One region of the Paramagnetospirillum magnetotacticum MS-1 genome, then DNA from elsewhere that is predicted to be linked to it. Evidence: predicted binding sites of a transcription regulator. Region 1 holds the regulator's gene; the other holds the start of a gene.
What was found. Region 1 encodes PhoB, which activates phosphate uptake and scavenging genes when phosphate is short. Its sites were predicted from a motif close to TNTCATAAAACTGTCA; they were not measured.
Positions count from the first base shown of each region.

Region 2: CCC_RS17960 (diacylglycerol/lipid kinase family protein) is a predicted target of PhoB. The motif match lies at 1,855-1,870, and genes of this name have one in related genera.

Region 1 covers NZ_JXSL01000020.1:117,847-121,256, reverse strand. The annotation lists gene pstA (phosphate ABC transporter permease PstA) at 1-7, shown strand, start outside; gene pstB (phosphate ABC transporter ATP-binding protein PstB) at 15-794, shown strand; gene phoU (phosphate signaling complex protein PhoU) at 796-1,491, shown strand; gene phoB (phosphate regulon transcriptional regulator PhoB) at 1,488-2,210, shown strand; gene hpnH (adenosyl-hopene transferase HpnH) at 2,431-3,410, shown strand, end outside.
Region 2 covers NZ_JXSL01000030.1:1,145,696-1,149,105, forward strand. The annotation lists gene CCC_RS17950 (SagB/ThcOx family dehydrogenase) at 1-404, opposite strand, end outside; gene CCC_RS17955 (hypothetical protein) at 482-847, shown strand; gene CCC_RS17960 (diacylglycerol/lipid kinase family protein) at 863-1,795, opposite strand; gene CCC_RS17965 (UDP-2,3-diacylglucosamine diphosphatase) at 1,966-2,802, shown strand; gene CCC_RS17970 (glycosyltransferase family 4 protein) at 2,730-3,410, shown strand, end outside.

The DNA of each region.
Region 1 (3,410 bases):
GTGGTAGAACAATCATGAACCAGTTCATTCCCCGTGGCACTTCCAAGATCTCGGCGCGCGGCCTCAACGTCCATTACGGCGAGAAGCAGGCGCTCCATGATATCGACCTGGACATCCCGGCTGGCGAGGTCACCGCTCTGATCGGCCCGTCGGGCTGCGGCAAGTCCACCTTCCTGCGCTGCATCAACCGCATGAACGACATGGTGGAAGGCGCCAAGGTCACCGGCAGCCTTACCCTCGATGGCAGCGATGTCTATGACCGCGAATTGGACGTGGTGCAGTTGCGCGCCCGCGTGGGCATGGTGTTCCAAAAGCCCAATCCCTTCCCCAAATCCATCTACGACAACGTGGCCTATGGGCCACGCATTCACGGCCTGGCCCGCGATCAGGCGGAGTTGGACGAGATCGTCATGAACAGCCTGGAAAAGGCCGGTCTGCTGGCCGAGGTGGAAAGCCGCCTGTCGGAATCGGGCACCGGCCTGTCGGGCGGCCAGCAGCAGCGCCTGTGCATCGCGCGCGCCATCGCCGTGGCCCCCGAAGTGATCCTGATGGACGAGCCCTGTTCGGCGCTGGACCCCATCGCCACCGCCAAGGTGGAAGAGCTGATCGACGAACTGCGCGACAACTTCACCATCGTCATCGTCACCCATTCCATGCAGCAGGCGGCCCGCGTCTCTCAGCGCACCGCCTTCTTCCATCTGGGCAAGCTGATCGAGGTGGGCGGCACCGAGGAGATCTTCACCAATCCCAAGGAGCCCTTGACCCAGGGCTACATCACCGGGCGGTTCGGCTGATATGACTGATCACACCGTTAAATCCTACGACGACGAACTGGCGCATCTGTCGGGCATGATCGCCCAGATGGGTGGCTTGGCCGAGGCCCAGTTGGGCGCGGCGCTTCAGTCGCTGTCGCGCCGCGACGACGAACTGGCCCACAAGGTGGTGGACGGCGATTGCCGCATCGACGAACTGGATGCCGAGGTGGACAGCTTCGCGGTGCGCCTGCTGGCTCTGCGCCAGCCCATGGCTGGCGATCTCCGCCACATCGTAGCGGCGCTGAACATCTCGGGCGAGATCGAGCGCATCGGCGATTACGCCGCCAATCTGTCCAAGCGCGCCCTGGTCCTCAACCATCTTCCCGCCACGGCCCAGACCGCGGGCGTGGTGCGCCTGGGGGAACTGGTCCTGGCCTTGCTGAAGGATATTCTCGACGCCTATGTGGACAAGGACCTGGACAAGGCCATCGGTGTCTGGGCACGCGACGAGGACGTGGATTCCCTTTATAATACCGTCTTCCGTGACCTGATCAGCCAGATGAACGAGGATTCCGGCACCATCACCGCATCGACCCATCTGCTGTTCATCGCCAAGAACATGGAACGCATCGGCGATCACGCCACCAATATCGCCGAGACCCTGCACTTCCAGATTCTCGGCACCCAGCCCAAGGGCCTCCGGCCCAAGGGCGCTTCCCTCGGAGCCCAGGAATGAACGCCCGCGAGTCCGCCAATACTTCCAAGCCCCTGGTCCTGGTCGTCGAGGACGAGGCGGCGTTGGCCACCATGCTGCGTTATAACCTTGAAAAGGAAGGCTATCGCGTCGCCGAGGCAGGCGATGGCGAGGAGGCGTTGACCGTCCTGTCCGAGCGCAAACCCGATCTGGTGCTGCTGGACTGGATGCTGCCCTCGCTGTCTGGCATCGAGATCTGCCGCCAGATCCGCCGTAAGCCCGCTACCCGCGAACTGCCCATCATCATGCTGACCGCCCGGGGCGAGGAAGGCGACAAGATCAGAGGCCTCAATACCGGCGCCGACGACTATCTCACCAAGCCCTTCTCCCTGCCCGAACTGATGGCCCGCGTCCGCGCCCTGCTGCGCCGCGCTCAGCCGGTCAGCCAGAAAGGCCAGATCGGCTGGGGCGACATCGCCATGGATCTGGCATCGCATCGGGTGACGCGGGGCGGCAAGCCCATCCATCTCGGCCCCACCGAGTTCCGCCTGCTGCAGTTCTTCCTGCAGCACCCGGGACAGGTCTTCTCGCGCGAGGAATTGCTGGATGCCGTCTGGGGGCCCGACATCTATGTGGAGCCGCGAACCGTGGACGTACATATCCGCCGCCTCAGGAAGGCGTTGAACTGCGACACCGAAGCCGACATCATCCGCACGGTGCGCGCGGCGGGCTATGCGCTGGACAGCGAGGATGCGGCGTAAATAACGAACCATCGTCATCCCGGAAGCGCGCAGCGCTATCCGGGACCCAGGGGGGAGCGACTCCTGGATCCCGGCTCAAGGCCGGGATGACAGCCGGGCACGGTGCCCCCCGCATAATGCCCCTACACCTTCAACTGTTGAAACTTTCCGGGCCACGCCTGTATGATCCGCCCGCTCCCAGCCATGAGAGCGTTTTCGAGGCAACATCAGAGTTCAGCCCGTGGCCGTCCCCCTGCACCAGTCGCTGCGCATCGGTTCCTATATCGTCAAGCAGCACCTTTCCGGCAATAAGCGCTATCCGCTGGTGCTGATGATGGAGCCGCTGTTCCGTTGTAACCTGACCTGCAACGGCTGCGGCAAGATCGATTATCCCGACGCCATTTTGAATTCCCGCATCTCGGTGGCCGATGCCCTGGCCTCCATCGACGAGTGCCCGGCCCCCGTGGTGGTGCTGGCGGGCGGCGAGCCGCTGCTGCACCGCGAGATAGACCAGATCGTCGAGGGCGCTTTGGCCAAGGGCAAGATCGTCTTCGTCTGCACCAATGCCCTGCTGCTGGAAAAGAAGCTCGATTCCTTCAAGCCGCACAAGAACTTCACCTGGACCGTCCACCTGGACGGCAACCGCGATGACCACGACCGCGCCGTGTCGCGCGAAGGCACCTTCGATCAGGCCGTCTCGGCCATCAAGGCGGCCAAGGCCAAGGGCTTCCAGGTCAATATCAACTGCACCTTGTTCAACAACGCCGATGCCGAGCGCATGGCCGCGTTCTTCGACTACACCAAGTCCATCGGCGTGGGCGGCATCACGCTGTCGCCCGGCTATGCCTATGAGCGCGCGCCCGATACCGAGCACTTCCTCAACCGCCGCGCCACCAAGGAACTGTTCCGCAAGCTGTTCCGCCTGGGCCGGGGCAAGAAGTGGGAATTCACCCAGTCGTCGCTGTTCATGGACTTCCTGGCGGGCAACCAGACCTATCAGTGCACGCCCTGGGGCAATCCGACCCGCAACGTCTTCGGCTGGCAGCGCCCCTGCTACCTGCTGGGCGAGGGCTATGCCAAGACCTACAAGGAACTGATGGAGGAGACCGATTGGGACTCCTACGGCACCGGCAAATACGAGAAGTGCGCCGATTGCATGGTCCATTCGGGCTATGAGGCCACCGCCGTGGTGGACACCATCAGCCATCCGCTGAAGGCCGC
Region 2 (3,410 bases), on a different contig from region 1:
AACGGGGCGTAGTGATAAAGCCCTGGCCCCTCACCGACGCCGTCCACTGGCGGCAGGATCACCCACCCCTCGGTGGGGTGGAGGTTGCCGCTGCTGGGATTGTTGCGTAGCGCCCAGCGGGTGCCGCCCGCCTCCTTCCAGGCCGACAGGCCCAAAGCCAGTTCCAGGAACAGGCCCAGTCCGTCGGGGGTCAGGGGGGCGGGTTCTCGCCCTTCCAGTGCGGCGAGGGGCGGAGTCTCGGCGTCCAGGCGCAGCGGTAGGTCCACCCGTCGGGCGCCATCGAAGGACCGGAATGGATCGGGCTGAGTCTCCCAGTCGAGAAATCCCGGTCCACGGGCGTAGCGGCGGCTGAAATGCTTGGTGCGGGTGTGATAGGCGGCAATCTGGTCCAAAACTTCGCTCATGCCCATCTTTCCCCACTTCACGGCACACCATATATTGGAAAGAATACAGGCCGTAACACCCCCGAGTGCCGTGAATTATGACCGCTCCCCCTCCCACCGATCTGGCCGGTGAACGGCTGGTCCGCAAGACCCCCGATCGCATCCTGCCCCTGGATCAGGGGGATCAGGACTATATCCGCGCGGGACTTTCAGCGGTGCAGGAGGCTTTCGGCATCGCCGCGCTTCCCGATGTTCCCATCGCCTTGATGCCGGGACGGACGCTGATGCGCCTGCTGGTGGATCTGCGGGCCCGGCTGCGGCCGCGCAATCCCGACCAGACCGAGGCCTGGGGGCGGCTGGCCGGGGCCATCCTGATCCTGGACATGGCGGGTGAGTTCGCCAGCCAGCATTCCCTGGCGGAAGAACGCCGCCGGGCGCTGGAGCACGACGACCTGGATGATTAGGACCGCATGCCGCCATTAGGGGCAGATGAGGTCCACGGTCTCTTCGGCGATGGAGATTTCGGCGGGCAGGCGGGCGACGATGTCGCCGTCGCCCTGGACCGGGGCGCCGCGCGGCCCGGTGATCAGGATATTGCGGGCCGAGACCACCCGCACTTCGGGCAGTCCGGGCAACTTGCCCAGCGGCAGGGCCAGACCATAGCGCAACATGCCCGCCATGCCCGCATTGGGCAGGATGCACAATTCCAGCATGGGGGAGGTCAGATCGGCGTCGGGGGCGGCGATGAAGGGGCCGCCGTAAAAGCGGCCCTTGCAGGCCACCACCATGCGGGCCTCGTATTCCACCCCATCGGCGCGGATGGTCAATTTGGGGAAGTCGTAGCCCACCGCCTGACGCAGGCTTTCCACCACATAGGCCAGCTTGCCCGCGCGGCGCTTTAAGGCCGTGCTGACGCATTCCACCACATGAGCGTCGAGACCGGCGCCCGCCATCAAAAGGAAACGCCGCCGGTTGACCAGCCCCACATGGATGCGCCGCGTCGGGCCGAAGGCAATCGTGCGGGCCACCAGATCCACGTCGTCGGGATCAAGCCCGATCTCGCAGGCCAGAACATTGGCGGTGCCCAGCGGAATCACGCCTAGCGCCAGACTGTGCCGCCCCGCGCCCAGGCCGTTGAGAACCTCGTTGACCGTGCCGTCGCCGCCCGCCGCGATCACCGCATCGAAATCATCGGCGCTGGCCAGGGCGGCGAAGTCTTCGGCATCGCCCCGGCGCCCCGTCTCGCGGCAGGTCACCTTCGCCCCCAGGGCTTGGGCGGCGGCCACCACCTGTTCCAACTGCCGGATGCGCCGCCGCCCGGCGGTGGGATTGTGAATCACCAAGATCCGCCGCGGCGCCATGGCGGCAAGGGGATCTGTAGCGGTCGTGCAGGCAGCGAGATCGACGGTCATGGGGGCTGTGTATAGCGCGCCAGGATGCCTGGCGCGGTGAATTATTTGTTACGGCTATGCTTCAGTTCAATGAAATATCTGAAGGTTTGTTAAAATACACATGAATATTATTGGTGAGTGTCATATGTAAGGCATCAGAGCATATCAACACTTCTTCGGATGATAGCCCGATGAACGCCAGTCTCCATATCAAGAGGCGTTACAGGACCATCTGGATTTCCGATATTCACTTGGGCACGCGTGGCTGCAAAGCTGACGACCTGCTGGAATTCCTGAAAGTCACCGAGTCAGAAACCCTCTATCTGGTGGGCGACATCATCGACGGATGGCGGCTTAGGCGCTCGTGGTACTGGCCGCAAAGCCATAACGACGTGGTGCAAAAGCTGTTGCGCAAGGCGCGCAAGGGGACCCGCGTCGTGTTCGTTCCCGGCAATCACGATGAATTCGCCCGCGACTATCACGGCCTGCTGTTCGGCGATATCCAGGTGGTGACGACCATTCTGCACGACACCGCCGACGGCAAGCGCCTGCTGGTCCTGCACGGGGACGCTTTCGACGGGGTGGTCAAGCATGCCCGGTGGCTGGCCCATCTGGGAGACAGCGCCTATACCATGGCGCTGGCGCTGAACCATTGGCTGAACGTGGTGCGCCGCGCCCTGGGCTTTCCCTATTGGTCGTTGTCGGCCTATCTGAAGCACAAGGTCAAGAATGCCGTCCAGTACATCGCCAGTTTCGAAGACGCCATGGCCGAGGAGGCGCGCCGCCATGGCGCCGACGGCGTGGTCTGCGGCCATATCCACCACGCCGAGAAGCGCGACGTGAACGGTGTCCTTTACTGCAATGACGGCGACTGGGTCGAAAGCTGTACCGCCCTGGCGGAGAATTTCGACGGATCTTTGGAAATCATCCGCTGGCTGGAGGTCGAGGAAAACACATGCGCATACTCGTCGTCACCGATGCATGGCTCCCTCAAGTCAACGGCGTCGTCCGCACCCTCGACACCTTAAGGGCCGAGTTGGAGCGTACCGGCCATCAGGTGGTGATGGTCACCCCCGACCGCTTCCGCAGTCTTCCCTGCCCGACCTATCCGGAAATCCGCCTGGCCTTCAAGCCGGGGCGCAAACTGGCGGCCATGATCGAGGCGGCGCAACCCTGCGCCATCCACATTGCCACCGAAGGGCCCCTGGGCTGGGCCGCCCGGCGCTATTGCTTGCGCCGCAAGATTCCCTTTACCAGCGCCTATCACACCAAATTCCCGGAATACATCAAGGCCCGCTTCGGCGTGCCCTTGCCCATTTCCTATGCCGTGATGCGCCGTTTTCACGACGCCTCGTCGCGGGTGATGGTGGCGACCCAGGGAATCGAAAGTGAACTGGCGGGGCGGGGCTTCAGCAATATCGCCCGCTGGTCCCGGGGGGTGGATACCGAACTGTTCCGCCCGCGGCCCGAGGTCAGGGGCGCGGACGGTCCCTTTGCCCATCTGGCCGGGCCGATTTTCCTCTATGTGGGCCGGGTGGCGGTGGAGAAGAACATCGAGGCCTTTCTGGCCCTGGACCTTCCCGGTTCGAAGGCCGTGGTGGGCGATGGGCCCCAAGCCGACGAGATGAAGCGCCGC